3 regions of the Aeromonas dhakensis genome follow, and region 1 is predicted to be linked to each of the others. Evidence: predicted binding sites of a transcription regulator. Region 1 holds the regulator's gene; each other region holds the start of a gene.
The links. Region 1 encodes LexA, which represses DNA repair genes until DNA is damaged. Its sites were predicted from a motif close to ANCTGTNTNNNNANACAGNT; they were not measured.
Positions count from the first base shown of each region.

Region 2: dinB (DNA polymerase IV) is a predicted target of LexA. The motif match lies at 1,373-1,392, and genes of this name have one in related genera.
Region 3: ruvA (Holliday junction branch migration protein RuvA) is a predicted target of LexA. The motif match lies at 1,217-1,236, and genes of this name have one in related genera.

Region 1 covers NZ_CP023141.1:939,233-945,201, reverse strand. Annotated here, with positions in the region: gene CK627_RS04695 (MATE family efflux transporter) at 1-503, opposite strand, end outside; gene CK627_RS04690 (SCO family protein) at 493-1,119, opposite strand; gene CK627_RS04685 (hypothetical protein) at 1,330-1,617, opposite strand; gene lexA (transcriptional repressor LexA) at 2,064-2,687, opposite strand; gene plsB (glycerol-3-phosphate 1-O-acyltransferase PlsB) at 2,892-5,315, shown strand; gene ubiA (4-hydroxybenzoate octaprenyltransferase) at 5,377-5,969, opposite strand, start outside.
Region 2 covers NZ_CP023141.1:4,424,400-4,430,368, reverse strand. Annotated here, with positions in the region: gene CK627_RS20430 (FAD:protein FMN transferase ApbE) at 1-727, shown strand, start outside; gene nqrM ((Na+)-NQR maturation NqrM) at 739-963, shown strand; gene CK627_RS20420 (hypothetical protein) at 1,042-1,263, opposite strand; gene dinB (DNA polymerase IV) at 1,395-2,447, shown strand; gene CK627_RS20410 (methyl-accepting chemotaxis protein) at 2,516-4,657, shown strand; gene CK627_RS20405 (transcriptional regulator GcvA) at 4,941-5,861, shown strand; gene CK627_RS20400 (alpha/beta fold hydrolase) at 5,854-5,969, shown strand, end outside.
Region 3 covers NZ_CP023141.1:30,292-36,260, reverse strand. Annotated here, with positions in the region: gene CK627_RS00235 (methyl-accepting chemotaxis protein) at 1-1,053, opposite strand, end outside; gene ruvA (Holliday junction branch migration protein RuvA) at 1,291-1,905, shown strand; gene ruvB (Holliday junction branch migration DNA helicase RuvB) at 1,914-2,924, shown strand; gene cydA (cytochrome ubiquinol oxidase subunit I) at 3,859-5,415, shown strand; gene cydB (cytochrome d ubiquinol oxidase subunit II) at 5,428-5,969, shown strand, end outside.

The DNA of each region.
Region 1 (5,969 bases):
CAGCCCATGATCACCAGGTTGCAGAGCGCCGCCGGGGCGCTCCAGATCCGTACCGAGACGTACTCGGCGGCATAGTGCTGCACCTCGGTGGAGCCGCCGCTGAGGGCGATGAGGGTGGGGAGCAACGGCAGCAACAGCAGCAACAACGCCAGCCCCAGCGTGATGGCGAGACCCAGCGCCCTGGCCAGGGTGTCGAGCTGGCCGGCCGGGCTGCTGGCGCCATGGGCCTGGGCGGTCAGGCCGGTGGTGGACATCCGCAGAAAGCCGAGCAGCCAGAACAACAGGTTGATGAGAGTGGCGCCGACCGACACGCCGCCGAGGAACCAGGCCTGGCCGAGATGACCGATCACCCAGGTGTCCACCAGCCCCAACAGCGGGGTGGTGACATTGGAGAAGACCATGGGCAGGGCGAGGGCAAACACGGCGCGATGGCGGCGCCCGTCTCGCCACCAGGCGGGGGTCAACATGCCGGAGGACGTCCGTTGCTCATCACTATTCGCCATCCAGCCGCACTATCCTGGCAAAGTCCGACACCATGCTCGCCATCACCACCCTGGGCACCCCGTCCTCGCTCAGACGGGGGCGAAACACGGCTTCCAGTTTGCCGGCCGGATTGATCAGCACGATGGAGGCGGAGTGGTCGATCAGGTAATCCTTCTCCCCCTGGTCGGCGATGGAGTAGATGAGCCCCAGATTGCGCACGAAGGGAAACAGCTTGTCGTGGGGGCCGGTCGCCGCCTTGAACTCCGGGTTGAAGAAGGCGGTGTAGGTCTTGAGGCGGGCCACGTCGTCCCGCTGGGGATCCGCCGAGATGAACACCACCTGGCTGCTCGGAGCGATCTTTTTCAGCTCGGGATAGACGGAACGCAGATCCGCCAGGGTGGTCGGACAGATGTCGGGACAGAAGGTGTAGCCGACGAACAGGAAGGTCCAGTGGCCGGTCAGGCTGGCCGGCACGAAGGGCTGGCCATCCTGATCGGTGAAGGCAAACGGATTGATGTCCCGCCCCGCCGGGTAGTAGTCGGCATGCTCGGGCAGGGAGGGCTGGCTCCAGTAAAAACCGCCCATCATGCCCCCGACCAGCAGCAGAAACAGCAAGGGGTAACGTGGTTTCACCATAAAAAACAAACCCTTTACGTCGACACGCCCGCCAGCCGGGCCAGAATGAAAGGGCTATTGTAACCCAGTGAGCACCGGGCCGGTCACTCCCTTGTCACGGTTGCCCGTTCGCTGGCCAACTTTGGTCAGAAGATGACGCCAGGGTCTGCAAAGCGACGCCGAATCGCCCAAAACGACAGCCCCACCGGGAGGTGGGGCTGTTGCAACGGGTCAAGGTTGTTGTCGGCGCCGCTCGTGCAGGCGGCGGCTCGAGGCGCGCAGCGGGATGACAGGAGCGGTCCAGAGATCATCGGCCAACCCCTGCTCGTGATGGCTGTGAAACAGGCGCACCAGGCGGACAATCTTGTCCTTCGGGCACCCCAGCCAGATGGTCCAGCAGGCGCCCTTGTGGTGTACCCAGAGCGCGTAGAAACGGGTCATCCGGTTACCCTTGATGAAACGGGTGATGGAAGAAACGGGCGATGCCAGACCCGGATCCCATGGCGAGCTTGAAGCCATACCTGTCCTCCTTGATCAACAGGTCACGTCGATCGGCACCGTCCACCACCGCAAGGGGCGACCCGATGTCTGCCGCGTGTCGACTGCGCGAGTGTGCCGCTGTTGTGCCGACTGCCGGCGCCCTGCTGGCCACTCTCCCTTCTATCCCGCTGACGCCTCTGCCCCCGGGCGAGGCACACATGCTGCCTGCACCGGGCGCGAAGCGCTTGTTATTCCCTGCTGCCCTCGGGGTTCCTGCCACCAGCGACGCGAAGCTGCGCGTCTTGCCGAGCATCGGGGGGAGGCTCACGCCAGTGAGCCAGCCTTACCAAATGATATATCTGAAATGAATCGCCTGCGGCGAGCGTCCGCAGACAAAAGTGCCGGGTATCAGGATCTGATTGAAATCACGGGGAAAGGAGCGCAGAAACAACAAGGCTTCCCATGGGAGGCCCTGTTGGCACGAATTACATCCAGTCGGCGTTGCGAATGACACCGACCGCCAGCCCCTCGATGGTGAGATGCTGGCTGGCGAGATCCACCTCGATGGGGGAGAGCTCTTCGTTCTCCGGCAGCAGCCACACCTGGCTGCCCTTGCGCTGGAAGCGTTTGACGGTGACATCTTCGTCGAGCCGCGCCACCACCACCTGACCGTTGCGTACCTCCTGGGTCTTGTGCACCGCCAGCAGGTCGCCATCCAGAATGCCGATGTTCTTCATGCTCATGCCCTGTACCCGCAGCAGGAAGTCTGCCCGCGGGTGGAACAGGGCGGGATCCACCTGATAGTGGCTCTCGATGTGTTCCTGCGCCAGGATGGGCTCGCCGGCAGCCACCTTGCCGATCAGCGGCAGACCGCTCTCTTCCAGCTGCTCTTCCTCTTCGAGCAGCAGGCGGATGCCGCGGGACGTGCCCGGCATGATCTCGATGACCCCCTTTTTGGCCAGGGCCTTCAGATGTTCCTCGGCCGCGTTGGCCGACTTGAAACCAAGCTTCTGGGCAATCTCGGCGCGAGTCGGCGGCATGCCGGTCTCGTTCATGTTCGCCTTGATCAACTCCAGCACTTCGGCCTGGCGGGGAGTAAGGGGTTTCATAGCATGGGCACCTGTCTTTTTATACAGCACACTGGCAGTATATACAGTGCAGTGGCCAAGGCAAGCCGCAGCTGACATTTGTCGCGCCCCTCTGTTCATTTGCCATGGTTTTGATCCCGCGCAGCCGACTCATCGTACCTCTCGGCGACAAGCAGTCGGTGATTTGCTATGCTCACGCCGCATTTTTTTGGAGAGCAGACGCACATGTCCATTGGACAGAAGATTTCCAGAGCCATCTTGCAATGGCCGGTCAGCGGCTTGGTCAATCACAAGAGCCTGCCGGAAAACCCCATCACGGAACTCAAGCTGGATCCGGCCAGACCCATCGTCTATGCCCTGAAGACCAGCTCGATCACCGACCTGATGACCCTGCAGCAGTGCTGCGAGGATCTCGGTCTGCCCGGCCCCTTCACGCCGCTGGAGCTGAACGGCCAGCTGCTGCCGCGCTATGTCTGTCTGGATCGTCCGCCTCCCCTGTTCGGCAAGCGCAGCAAGCCGCTCCCCTTCCTGCAGGAGTTCCACCAGTTGCTGGATTTGCACAAGCAGGATCCGGCGCTGGACATCCAGGTGGTGCCCGTCACCCTGTTCTGGGGCCGTGCCCCGGGTCGGGAAGGCGAGGAGGCCTCCGGCTGGAACATCATCAGCAGCCTGGCACCGAACCGCCTCAAGAAGGCGCTGATCGTGATCCTGAAAGGACGCGAGAACCTGGTGCGCTTCTCTCCGCCGCTCTCCCTGCGCTACATGGCGGACAAGCACGGCACCGACGAGGCCATCGCCCACAAGCTGGCGCGGGTGGCCCGCACCCACTTCAGCCGCCAGCAGCTGGCCGCCACCGGGCCCAAGCTGCCCAACCGCAACCTGCTGTTCAAGCAGTTGCTCGACTCTGGCGTGATCCAGCAGGCCATCGAGGAGGAGGCCCAGCGCGAGGGGATCAGCCTCGATAAAGCCCAGAAACGGGCTCATGGCTACATGGACGAGATCGCCTCCAACTTCTCCTACCGGTTGATCCGGCTCGGCGAGAGCTTCCTCGGCTGGCTGTGGAACAAGCTCTATCGCGGCCTGTCGGTCAACGGCGCCGAGAAGGTGCGCCAGCTGGCCCAGGAGGGTCACGAGATCGTCTACGTGCCCTGCCATCGCAGCCACATGGACTACCTGCTGCTCTCCTACGTCATCTATCACCAGGGCATGGTGCCGCCCCACATCGCGGCCGGCATCAACCTCAACTTCTGGCCGGCGGGCCCCATCTTCCGCCACGGCGGCGCCTTCTTCATCCGCCGCACCTTCAAGGGCAACCCGCTCTACAGCACGGTATTCCGGGAATACCTCAACCTGCTGTTTGCCAAGGGCTACTCGGTGGAGTTCTTCACCGAGGGCGGTCGCTCCCGTACCGGTCGCCTGCTGCCACCCAAGACCGGCATGCTGGCGATGACCCTGCAGGCCATGATGCGCGGACTGGATCGACCGCTCACCTTCGTCCCCGTCTACCTGGGTTATGAGCACGTGATGGAGGTGAACACCTACCACAACGAGCTCAAGGGCAGCCGCAAGGAGAAGGAGAGCTTCCTGCAGGTGCTCGGCATCCTGCGCAAGCTGCGCAACTACGGCCGCGGCTTCGTCAACTTCGGCGAGCCGCTGACCCTCAACAGCTACCTCAACGAACACGTGCCGACCTGGAAGGAGCACATCGGCGAGGAGGAACGCCCCGAGTGGATGGCAGGCACCGTCAACCAGCTGGCCGAGCTGCTGATGACCCGCATCAACGGCGCCGCCGCCGTCAACGGCCTGACCCTGAGCGCACTGGCGCTGCTGGCCGCCGAACGCCACGCCCTCACCCGCGACGAACTGCAGGCCCAGCTCAACACCTATCTGGACCTGCTCAAGCAGGTGCCCTACAGCCCGCACAGCACCATGCCGGCCGAGGATGCCAAGACCCTGCTGGATCAGGCGGTGGAGCTCAACAAGTTCGAGGTGAGCGAGGACAAGCTGGGGCAGATCATCAGCCTGGACCGCTATCAGGCGATCCTGCTGACCTACTACCGCAACAACATCCTCCATCTGTTCGCCATACCCTCGCTGGTGGCGGCCCTGATCGAGCGCTGCGAGGGGATCTCCCGCAGCGAAATCGTTGCCCGCTGCATCGACATCTACCCGCTGCTCAAGACCGAGCTGTTCCTGCGCTACGAAGAGGATGAGCTGCCGGAGCTGATCGATGCCCTGCTGGCCGAACTGCAGCGCCAGCAGCTGATCGAGGCCCGCGACGGCGGCTTCTGGGTCAATCCGGTCAACCAGACCCGCCTGCTGCTCTTGGCCGAGAGCATCCAGGAGACCCTGCAGCGCTACGCCATCGTGCTGACCAGGGTACTGGCCCAGCCCCGTATCGAGGCGGAGCAGCTGGAGGCGGACGGCCTGATGATGGCGGAGCGCCTCGGCACCCTGCACGGCATCAACGCCCCCGAGTTCTTCGACCAGAAGCTGTTCAGCACCCTGATCCACACCCTGCGCAGCGAAGGCTATCTGGATCCGGGCTGCAAGCCGGATCTGGGCCGCTTCCAGGCGCTGGCCGACAACATAGTGCCGCTGCTCAGCACCAAGATCCGCCGCACCATTCAGGCGGGCAACCGGACCTGAGCAGGTACACACCCATGAAAAAGGCCGCATGTTGCGGCCTTTTTCATGGGGGAACGCGAGTTCACAGGTAGTTGATCACCACCCCGGCGAAGATCAGCGCCCCCACGTAGTTGTTGTTGAGGAACGCCTGGAAGCAGGCTTCCCGCGCCCGCTCGCGGATCAGTCGCTGCTGATAGACGAACAGCGCCGCCGCCGCCAGCAACGACCAGTAGTAGCTGGATCCCAGCTCGCTCAGCTGGCCCACCAGCAGCAGGATCAGCAGGGTCAGCAGCTGCAGCGCGCCTATGATCCGCTTGTCGTGGCGGCCGAACAGGATGGCGCTCGACTTGAGGCCGAGCTTGAGGTCATCGTCCCGATCCACCATGGCGTACTCGGTGTCGTAGGCGATGGTCCACAGCAGGTTGGCGAAAAACACCAGCCAGGCCACGGCCGGCAGGGCGTTGGCCTGGGCCGCGTAGGCCATGGGAATGGACCAGGAGAAGGCCATGCCGAGCACCAGCTGGGGGATCGGGATGTAGCGCTTCATGAAGGGGTAGCAGACCGCCAGCAGCAGGGCCGCGAACGACAGGCCTATGGTGAGCGGGTTCATGGTCAGCACCAGGGCGAACGAGATGAGCGCCAGCACGGCGAACAGCGCCAGCACCTCCCGCGGCT
Region 2 (5,969 bases), 1.4 Mb from region 1:
CGAGGCCATTCACATTGGCCGTGAGAGCCGCGGGGCGCTGGACGTCACCGTCGGCCCCTTGGTCAATCTGTGGGGCTTCGGACCCGACGCGCGCCCGACCAAGACGCCGTCTGACGAGCTGATCACCCAGACCCGCCAGAAGACCGGGCTCGGCAATCTGCACGTGATCACCTCCGTCGATGCCGATACCCTGCAAAAGGACATCCCGGATCTCTACGTGGATCTCTCCGCCATTGCCAAGGGCTTTGGCGTCGACAAGGTGGCCGAGTATCTGGAGTCCCTGGGTTCGCGCAACTATCTGGTTGAGATCGGCGGCGAATTGCGGATCAATGGCGTCAACGGCAAGGGTCACCCCTGGCGCGTCGCCATCGAGAAACCGACGGCCAACGCCGGCTCGGTGCAGGAGGTGATAGTGGCGGGCGACAACGGGGTGGCGACCTCGGGCGAGTACCGCAACTATTACGAGCTGGACGGCAAGCGCTTCTCCCACACCATCGATCCCATGACCGGCAAGCCTATTCAGCACCGGATGGTGTCGGTGACCGTGATCCACCCCTCCTGCATGACTGCAGACGGGCTGGCGACCGTGTTCATGGTGCTCGGACCCGAGAAGAGCCTGGCCTACGCCAAGGAGCGGGGGCTGGCCATTTTCGTGATCACCAAGACGGATGAGGGTTTCGAGGAGTCTTACTCCGATGCCTTCAAACAGTATCTGGTTAGAAAATAAGGGGCGGTAACATGCAGATTTTTTTGATCACCTTCGGGGTGTTTCTGGTGGTGGTGGTGGCCATGGCCATCGGCTACATCTTCCAGAAGAAGACCATCTCCGGCTCCTGTGGCGGACTTGGCAGCATAGGTATCGAAAAAGAGTGTGATTGCCCGGAACCCTGCGACAACCGCAAGAAGAAGATGGCCAAGGAAGAGGCCCGTCGCAAGATGCTGGCCGAGAACCGGATCATCTGAGCGGGCAGGGGCACTCGCACCCATGTCGAAAGCAAAACGGGCTGACCCTTGGGTCAGCCCGTTCTTTATGGCGAGCGCTCAGTAGTCGTAGCGCTGGCACTCCTTCTTGTTGAATTCGGCCCGCCAGCGTGCCAGCTCCTCCTGCGTACCCAGCTCGTCTCCCTGTTTGATGGCCTTTTCCAGCGCCTCGATGCGCTCGTGCAACCAGCTACACTCGGCGGTCGGATTGTCCTTGCCAGTGCTCTGCTGCGGCAGCAGCAGGCAGAGCCCCAGAGCCAACCCCGGCCAGACTCCCTTCATCTCATTCTCCTTGTGCGATGGATTATAAATGGTGCCTTAAGAGTCTATGTCTGCCGGTCATTTCATGCCGATGGCAGAAATGGCAGGGCTGGGTTAGCATAGGCAGGTCACCTGTTTATTCGTACAGTGGTATGCGCAAGATCATTCACATCGACATGGACTGCTTCTATGCCGCGGTAGAGATGCGGGACAACCCGGCCCTGCGCGAGGTACCGCTGGCCATCGGCGGCTCGGCGGACAGGCGCGGTGTCATCTCGACCTGCAACTATGTGGCGCGCCGCTTCGGGGTGCGCTCCGCCATGCCGAGCGCGCTGGCACGCAAGCTCTGCCCGCCGCTGGTGCTCATTCCCGGCCGGATGGCGGTCTACAAGGAGGTCTCCCGCCAGCTGCGGGCCATCTTTCTGCGCTACACCGAGCAGGTGGAGCCGCTCTCCCTCGATGAGGCCTATCTCGACGTGACGATGAGCCCCTGCTGTGGCGGCAGTGCCACCCTGATGGCCCGCGAGATCCGCGCCGCGATCAATGCCGAACTGGGGCTGACCGCCTCGGCCGGGGTGGCGCCGAACAAGTTTCTGGCCAAGCTCGCCTCCGAGCAGCGCAAGCCGGACGGCCTGTTCGTGATCCGCCCGCAGGAGGTGGATGAGTTCGTGCGCCAGCTGCCCCTCGGCAAGCTGCCCGGCATCGGTCGCAAGACCGCGGATCGGCTGGAGTCGCTCGGCCTTTACTCCTGCGAAGATGCACGTCAGCTCGGCAACGAGGAGCTGATAGCCCGTTTCGGCAAGCTCGGGGAGATGCTGGCCGGGCGGATCTGGGGCCACGACGAGCAGCCGGTACAGGCCCAGCGGGTGCGCAAGACCATAGGGGTGGAGACCACCCTGGCCAGCGACGTGCTGGATGAGGCCGCCTGTTGGCAGGTACTGAGCAGGCTCATTCCCGAGCTGGAGCAGCGATTCTCGGCCAGCCACGGCAAGGAGCAGTTGATGGGGCAGGGGATCAAGCTCAAGTTTGCCGATTTCCAGCAGACCACCGTCTACCGGCGCGGGGGTTACCAGCCGGAGCGGTTTCACGATCTGTTGCACGAAGGTTTGCTGCGGGCACAGGGCAAACCCATTCGGCTACTGGGATTGGTGGTCGGCCTGCCGGCGGCCGGCGAAGTGAACCAACTTGCCCTGGATTTAGCGTGATAAGGTTAAGTTTTTGTTTCTAAAACCGATACACTGATCACATCAGTATGAAGCTAGGAAATGGTGGCATGAGTTCTCTTTCTGTTCAGGGGCGGATCACCCTGATCGCCGGTTGTTGTTTGTTGGCCAGTGCCGGTGCCCTGGTGGCCTCTTCTCTCTTCAGTGCTGCCAACATGCAGGATCAGGTGCTGACTTCTACCACGGCGGAAGCCCAGAGTGCGGCCGAAAACTGGATGAAGGCGATGGGCTCGGAGCAGGCGGCCAAGGTGACCAGTTATCTGGACGAGGCCTACTTCCGGGCAACCCTGCTGGGCCAGGGGATCCTGTTCCAGCGCAAGAACGCGGCCGACAATTTCGGCTCCTCCGAATCACTGCGTACCGCCGTCAACCAGCAACTGCATGACGCGGCCGCCTCCTCCGATCACCTGCTCGGCGTCTATGCGGTGTTCGAGCCGGACCAGCTCGACGGCGAAGACAGCAACTACCACGGCTCCAGCGCGCTGGGCTCCAACGATCAGGGGCGTTTCTCCACCTACTGGGCGCGGGTCGACGGCAAGATTGAACCCGAGGTGCAGGACGAATCCGTGCTGGCGGACGAGAGCCCGACCGCGGCCGGCGGGGTGGAGAACGAGTGGTATCGCTGCAGCATTCGCAGCAAGGCCCTCTGTCTGCTGGAGCCTTATCTGGACGATGTGGGGTCGCAAAAGGTATTGATGACCTCGGTGACAGTGCCTCTGCTGGAGCAAGACAAGCTGCTCGGCATGGTCGGGGTCGATATCTCGCTGACCGCGCTGCAGAGTCTGGTCAAGGAGATGGATCAGGAGCTCTATGAGGGGCAGGGCAAGGTGCTGCTGGTGAGCAGTCAGGGCCGTGTTGCCGGGGTGGACGGCTTCGACGTCACCCTGGGCAGTCCGCTCGGTCAGCAGTATCAGACCCTGACGGCCGCCTTGCAGGGCTGGCTGGGCCAGGGGCAGGTGGCCAGTCGCTGGAGTCCGGACGGCAACCTGCTGCAGACCTTCGTACCGGTCAAGATGCGCGGTACGGAACAGAAATGGGGCATCTACATCGAGCTGCCGCGCAGCGTGGTGCTCGCCTCGGCCCTTCAGCTGCAGGACGATCTCTCCGGCCAGGCCAGCCGCAGCGTGATGACCCAGCTGCTCATCGGTGGCCTCATCTCGGCGGTGGCGCTGATCTGCATCTGGCTGATGGCCCACCAGATAGTGGCCCCCATCCGCGCCGTGGTGGCCCGCCTCAAGGACATTGCCAGCGGCGAGGGGGATCTCACCCAGCGCATCGAGCTGCGCCGTGACGACGAGATAGGCGAGCTGGCCAAGTGGTTCAACAGCTTCTTGAACAAGCTGCAGAGTACCATCAGCCAGGTCATAGATACCGTTGCCGGCACTCGTGCCAGCGCCGAACAGGCGGCCAGTGTCGCCGAACGCACCAGTGCCGGCATGCAGGCCCAGTACCAGGAGGTAGACCTGGTGGCGACCGCGTTCGAGGAGTTGAGCGCCACCGCCCTGCAGGTGGCCAGCAACGCCAACTCGGCGGTGGCCGCTGCCAACCAGGCCGACACGGCGGCGCAGGAGGGCAAGTACGTGGTGGCCGACACCCAGGAGGCGATGCGCAAGCTGATGGCGGTGATCAGCGATGCCAAGCCGGTGGTGGAGCACCTGTCAGCCAACAGCGAGAACATCAACGACATCCTGGTGGTGATCCAGGGGATCGCCGAGCAGACCAACCTGCTGGCGCTCAACGCCGCCATCGAGGCGGCGCGGGCCGGCGAGCAGGGCCGTGGTTTTGCGGTGGTGGCGGACGAGGTGCGCAATCTGGCGGGCCGCACCCAGAACGCCATCGTCGAGATCCAGACCCTCATCGGCCAGCTGCAATCCGGCACCGAGGCGGTGGTGAAGGCGATCATGACCGGCCACGGTCAAGCGGATCTGACGTTGACCAAGGTGGACCTGTCGGTCAGCGTGCTGGAGCAGATCATCCACGCGGTCGGCACCATTCATCAGATGAACGAGCAGATCGCGAGGGCGGCGCAGGAGCAGAGCGGGGTGGCGGATGAGATCAATCGCAACGTCAGCAACATTCGCGATGTGAGCCACACCATCCGGGCCGAGGCGGCCAGCTCCGCCGAAAATGGTCGCGAGCTGTCGGCGCTGGCCGACAAGCAGCAGCAACTGGTGGGGCAGTTCAAGGTATAGGGATAAGAAAAAAGGCGCCTTCCAACCGGAGGCGCCAAACACATTCAGATGACAGACTGGGTTAAATCGGTCTGATTTAAGCCCCTCTTCCCGCAGAGGAAGAAACACAACACCACAATCGCACTCCAGAGACTCACAAAAATCACATGTAAACCAACATGGAAGAGAAAAAGTGAGCCATATGGCAACGGATTGCGAAGCGAATTATGTTTATTCACTGGTCGACCCGCAACCGACAAATTATAATGCGGCCCATTAGAAAAACTCATCGTCGGCTGGTCTCATGTCTCGTCGTTTACCCCCGCTCAACGCACTGAAAGCGTTTGAAGCTGCGGCTCGTCATTTAAGCTTCACCCGCGCTGCGGAGGAGCTGTTCGTGACCCAAGCCGCCATCAGTCACCAGATCAAGGCGCTGGAAGAGTACCTCGGTATCAAGCTGTTTCGCCGCAAGAACCGTTCTCTGTTGCTGACCGAGGAGGGGCAGGGCTACTTCCTCGACATCAAGGACATCTTCACCTCCATTTCGGAGGCGACCGACAAGTTGCTGGCCCGCAGCGCCAAGGGCGCGCTCACCGTTTCTCTGCAGCCGAGCTTCGCCATCCAGTGGCTGGTGCCGCGGCTGGTCAAGTTCAGCGAACGTCATCCCGACATCGACGTGCGGATCAAGGCGGTGGACATGGACGAGGGCTCGCTCACCGACGACGTGGACGTGGCCATCTACTACGGACGTGGCAACTGGCCTGGCCTGCGGGCCGACAAGCTGCACACCGAGTATCTGATCCCGGTCTGTTCACCGCTGCTGCTGACCGGTCCCAAGCCGCTGCGCACCCCGGACGATCTGACCCGCCACACCCTGCTGCACGACACCTCGCGTCGCGACTGGAAGGCCTGGTTTCGCCAGCTCGACATCGATGCCCCCAACGTCAACCAAGGGCCCATCTTCAGCCACTCCACCATGGTGATCCAGGCCGCCATTCACGGCCAGGGGGTGGCCCTTGGCCACAGCGTGCTGGCCCAGCCAGAGATAGAGGCGGGCCGCCTCATCTGCCCGTTTGAGCAGGTGCTGGTGAGCAAGAACGCCTTCTATCTGGTGTGCCAGGAGCAGCAGTCCGATCAGGGCAAGATAGTCGCCTTCCGCGACTGGATGCTGGAACTGGTGGAGCAGGAGGAGGCCCGTCGCCGGGCCCGACTGGCCGATGCATGAGGTGATCCGGGAGGGGGCGGTTGATGCCCCCGTTCGCATTCTGTTGGCACACGGTGCCGGGGCGGGCATGGAGCACGCCTTTCTGGCCGAGCTGTCGCGGCTGCTGGC
Region 3 (5,969 bases), 910 kb from region 1:
CATGCGCCGATTGACTTGCAGCAGGGGCCGCACGATGGCGCGCACCAGCCAGAAGCCGCACAGGGTCACGATCAGCAGGCTGAACAGCAGGCCGCCCAGGATCAGACTCTTGGTATGGTTGATGATGGTGTTGAGCTGACCCACCTGATCCTCGACCGTGGCATCGCCCTTTGCCTCCACGTCGACCAGCAATTTCTTGAGCTGATCGGCGCTGCGCTCATAGCTGGTCAGCTGGCGTTGATATTCGCCAAGGGCTGCCATCCACTGCACCATCAATTGCTGAACCTCGGTTTCCAGCGCCCGATACTGGGTTGCCAGCGACTGGCCGGCAAACTCCCCCTCAGCGGGCACATCAAACAGTCCGCTGGCCAGCATGGCGTCGACCGCCTCCCGGTAGAAGCGGGTCGCCTCCTCCATCTCGCTCTGGATGGCGGGGGTGAGCCCTTCGCTCTGCATCTTCTCCAACGCATAGAGCTGACGCAGGAAGCCTATATTGGCCTCCATGCCGCCATCGGCCGCGTGCCAGCGGGTTGCCAGGCCGCCATTCCAGCTGATGGCCTGATCCGGTGACTGGGTGAGGCTCTCGACCGCGCCATCACCCACCACCTCGAGCTGGGTCGAGAGGCGGGACATGCGTTCAGAGCTGGCGCGCAGCGCCTGATCGAGGCGGGTAAACGTCTGGTAGAGCGCCAGCAGCTGTTCCTGCTGCTGCTGGTAGACCTGATGCTGCTGGTTCATGGTGTTGATGGCGGCGTCATCGATGAGCCGACCTTCGCCCACCCGGCGCATGGCGTCGGCGGTGGCGGTTCTGGCCTGCTGCAGCTCCTGCTCGTTGAGGGACATGCCTCTGAGCATCTTCTGGATGTAGAGCGACTGGTTGCCGAGCTCGATGGAGCCCTCCATGGCGCCGTCTGCAGTCTGCCAGGCGGCACCCAGCACATAGGAGAGCAGATCCGCCAGCCGCTGGCTGCCATACCAGCCGACGACGCCCATGCCCAGCGTGCAGCTGAGCAGAATGGCCAGCCCCAGGTTCGATGTGGTGACGATTTTCATGATTAAGGACCTTCCTTGGCTCCAAACAAACCCAATTTAGTGTTTTATCAGTGGCAACAAAATGCCATGCCAGATGGAAAATAAAGTTGTTGCCCGGCTCGGATCCAAGCATGGCTTGGAACGCACGAATGTGCCGAAAATCCGCTGTGGTCCCGCCGCCCTATGCTGGATACTTATCCAGTTATTCTTTATGCTATGAACCAATTTACAGATAGCTGGTTTGGCGAGGAGAGAGCCGTGATTGGTCGCTTGAGAGGCGTAGTCATTGAGAAACAACCCCCCGAGGTATTGCTGGAGGTCGGGGGCGTGGGCTATGAGGTGCACATGCCCATGAGCTGCTTCTATGATCTGCCCGAGATCGGCAAGGAAGCGGTCATTCACACCCATTTCGTGGTGCGGGAAGACGCCCAACTGCTGTACGGCTTCAATCACAAGCAGGAGCGGGCGCTGTTTCGCGAGTTGATCAAGACCAACGGGGTCGGCCCCAAGCTGGCGCTGGCCATCCTCTCCGGCATGACCGCCACCCAGTTCGTGCTGAGTGTCGAGCGCGAGGAGATAAGCTCCCTGGTCAAGTTGCCAGGGGTTGGCAAGAAGACTGCCGAGCGGCTGGTGGTGGAGATGAAGGACAGGCTCAAGGGGTGGGTCAGCCACGATCTCTTCTCGCCGGCCGAGATCACCCTGCCCGCGAAGGAGAGTGCCCTGTGGGCGCCGGATTCGAGCGAAGAGGCCGCCAGTGCGCTGGTAGCACTCGGTTACAAGCCGCAGCAGGCCAGCCAGATCGTCAGCAAGGTGGCGGTGGATGGCATGTCGGTGGAAGATATCATCCGTGAAGCGCTGCGCAGCCTGGTGTGAGGTAGAGAATGATTGAAGCGGATCGCCTCATTTCCGCCGCTGGCGGGCGTGAGGAAGAAGTCATCGATCGGGCCATCCGGCCCAAGCTGCTGGCCGATTACACCGGCCAGGATCCGGTCTGCGAACAGATGGAGATCTTCATCGCGGCGGCGCGCCAGCGCGGCGAGGCGCTCGATCACCTGTTGATCTTCGGCCCGCCCGGGCTTGGCAAGACCACGCTCGCCAACATAGTGGCCAACGAGATGGGGGTCAACATCAAGACCACCTCCGGCCCCGTGCTGGAGAAGGCCGGCGATCTGGCGGCGCTGCTCACCAACCTCGAGCCGAACGACGTGCTGTTCATCGACGAGATCCACCGCCTCAGCCCTGTGGTGGAGGAGGTGCTCTACCCGGCGATGGAGGATTACCAGCTCGACATCATGATCGGGGAGGGGCCGGCGGCGCGCTCCATCAAGCTCGACCTGCCCCCCTTCACCCTGATCGGCGCGACGACCCGGGCCGGCTCTCTCACCAGCCCGCTGCGGGATCGCTTCGGTATCGTGCAGCGCCTCGAGTTCTACAACGTCAGGGATCTGACCGACATCGTCGCCCGCAGCGCCCGCTGCCTCGGGCTCGACATGACGGAAGACGGCGCGCTGGAGGTGGCGCGTCGCTCGCGCGGGACGCCGCGAATTGCTAACCGTTTGTTGCGCCGGGTACGGGATTTTGCCCAGGTGAAATCCGACGGCCGGATTGACGGACCCATAGCGGCCCGAGCCATGGACATGCTGGACGTGGATAACGAAGGGTTCGACTTCATGGACCGCAAGCTATTGTTGGCTGTCATAGACAAGTTTCTGGGGGGGCCGGTGGGGCTCGACAACCTGGCTGCGGCCATCGGCGAGGAGAAGGACACCATCGAAGATGTGCTCGAACCCTATCTGATCCAGCAGGGCTTCCTGCAACGTACACCCAGAGGGCGGATCGCGACACCAAGAGCTTATGCGCATTTTGGCCTGCAACGGCCAGATGAAGGGTAAAAACAGCTGATTGAACAAAAAACCGCCTTCAAGGGCGGTTTTTTGTTATCCGGGCAAAAAAAGCCCACTGCGGATGCGGTGGGCAAAGACAATTCAGGATGGATGTTCACAGACAGTGAGTGCGTCTGGAGACAGACCGGTAAAAAACGGAATGAGCCGTCGCGAGGCCTCAGAGTCGGTTCATTTGATAGAGCTGAACGAACGAAAGCTTGTAGTAACGGATGGTTTTAGCAACAAACTTTTTCATCTTTAATTCCAATAGACAGGTTCGAAATGTTCATCGAATACGTACCGGGAACCCAGATTGACCGGCCTGTATCCAAGGGTATGCCCTCACTGCGAGGCGCATTGTAGGAGCTCTGTCGGACTCGGACAAACAAGAAAAATTACCCATCTCAGATTAGATTAACTAATCATTTGATGGTCTTGTCGAATTAGCATGGATATGCGTTTTTATTGGTTTTTAATTAGTTTTATTCTGGCTGGGGACAAGCGAGGGAAACATGATGAAAACACCCTTGAGAGTTGTTTTTTAACAGAAGCATTACTTATTTGCTTCAAGATTAAAGTTGATTTAAATCAATGATTTGCGATTTTTATTTTTTTGTGACCCAGCTCTCTAAAATAAATGGAAAGGGTCGTGAAAATGCCTTTGAAAGGCATGTATTGATGGTGGTTTTACATTGATTTCAATCAAATAAAGGTGATATAAAACTCAGGTCATTATGGGCGGGAATAAAGCAAGCTTGATTGTTTTGCAATTGTTAAACATTAGCTTTTTTTGTTCCCTATTATTGCCTTGTTGTTAATGTGGTGGCAGTCGAATCCGGTCGTCAGTGCAAAACTGGAACATGACCGATAATTCGGGGACTTCCAACGGAAGCTTTGTCTTAAAACTTAAAATAGCCGTGCCAATAATCGGTGAGGAAACATCATGATTGCTGAGCATGTGGTAGACCTATCGCGGTTCCAATTCGCTGCGACGGCCCTTTATCACTTCCTGTTTGTGCCCTTGACGCTCGGAATGGCCTTCATTCTGGCGATCATGGAGTCTGTCTATGTGATGACCAACAACCCTGTCTACCGGGACATGACCAAGTTCTGGGGCAAGTTGTTTGGTATCAACTTTGCCCTCGGGGTCACCACAGGGCTGACCATGGAGTTCCAGTTTGGTACCAACTGGGCCTACTACTCCCACTATGTCGGCGATATCTTTGGGGCCCCGCTGGCCATCGAAGGTCTGATGGCATTCTTCCTGGAATCCACCTTCGTCGGTATGTTCTTCTTCGGCTGGGATCGGCTCTCCAAGCGTCAGCACCTGGCTGCGACCTGGTTGATGGCGCTCGGGACCAACCTCTCCGCGCTCTGGATCCTGGTTGCCAACGGCTGGATGCAGAACCCGGTCGGTGCCGAGTTCAACTTCGAAACCATGCGCATGGAGATGGTGAGCTTCGCCGATCTGGTGTTCAACCCGGTTGCCCAGGTGAAGTTCGTCCACACAGTGGCGGCAGGCTATACCACAGGCGCCATGTTCGTACTGGGCATCTCTTCCTACTACCTGCTCAAGCATCGTGACGTGGCCTTCGCCCGTCGCTCTTTCGCCATCGCGGCCGCGTTCGGCATGGCGTCCATCCTCTCCGTGCTGATCCTCGGTGACGAGTCCGGCTACGAGACAGGTGAAGTGCAGAAGGTGAAACTGGCGGCCATCGAGGCTGAGTGGAACACCGAGCCTGCGCCTGCCTCCTTTACCCTGTTCGGCATCCCGAACCAGGAAGAGATGCGCACCGACTACGCCATCAAGATCCCTTATGCCCTTGGCATCATCGCCACCCGTTCGCTGGACGGCCAGGTGACCGGTCTCAAGGATCTGAAGAGCGAGCACGAGCTGCGTGTGCGCAACGGCATGAACGCCTACGAGCTGCTGACCAAGCTGCAGTCCGGCGACAAGTCTGACGATACCCGCGCCCGCTTCGACGAAGTGAAGCAGGACCTGGGTTACGGTCTGCTGCTCAAGCGTTATACCTCCAACGTGACCGATGCCACCGACGAGCAGATCAAGGCCGCCGTGGATGACTCCATCCCGCAAGTGCTGCCGCTGTTCTTCGCCTTCCGCATCATGGTTGCCTGCGGCATGCTGATGCTGGTGCTGATCGGCCTGGCCTTCTATGACAGTACCCGTCACAAGATCGGCGAGCGCAAGTGGTTGCTCAAGGCGCTGCTGTACGGCATCCCGCTGCCCTGGATCGCCATCGAGTGTGGCTGGTTCGTCGCGGAATACGGTCGTCAGCCCTGGACCATCGCCGAAGTGTTGCCGACTTCGGTCTCGGCCTCCAACGTGCCGGCCTCCGAGATCTGGTTCTCCCTTATCGGGATCTGCCTGTTCTACACCGTACTGCTGATCATCGAGATGTACCTGATGTTCAAGTACGCGCGTCTGGGCCCAAGCAGCCTGAAGACCGGCAAGTACCACTTCGAACAGAGCAAGGCATAAGGAGAGCAACCCATGTTTGATTACGAAATGTTGCGCCTGGTCTGGTGGGTGCTGGTCGGCGTCCTGCTGATTGGCTTCGCCATCACCGACGGCTTCGATATGGGGGTGGGCGCACTGCTCCCCTTCGTCGGCAAGAAAGATGTTGAGCGTCGGGTGATGCTCAACACCATGGGCCCGCACTGGGAAGGGAACCAGGTCTGGCTGGTGACCGCCGGTGGTGCCCTGTTTGCAGCCTGGCCCATGGTGTATGCGGCAGCCTTCTCCGGCTTCTACATCGCCATGATCCTGACCCTGATGGCCCTGTTCTTCCGCCCGGTCGGTTTCAAGTACCGTTCCCTGCGTGAAGATGCCAAGTGGCGCAGCAACTGGGACTGGGCGCTGTTCGTCGGTAGCGCGGTACCGCCCATCGTGTTTGGCGTGGCGTTCGGCAACCTGCTGCAGGGCGTGCCGTTCGACTTCAACCAGTTCATGATGCTGACCTATCACGGCAACTTCTTCGGTCTGCTCAATCCGTTCGGCCTGCTGGCCGGTCTGGTGAGCCTGTTCATGCTGGT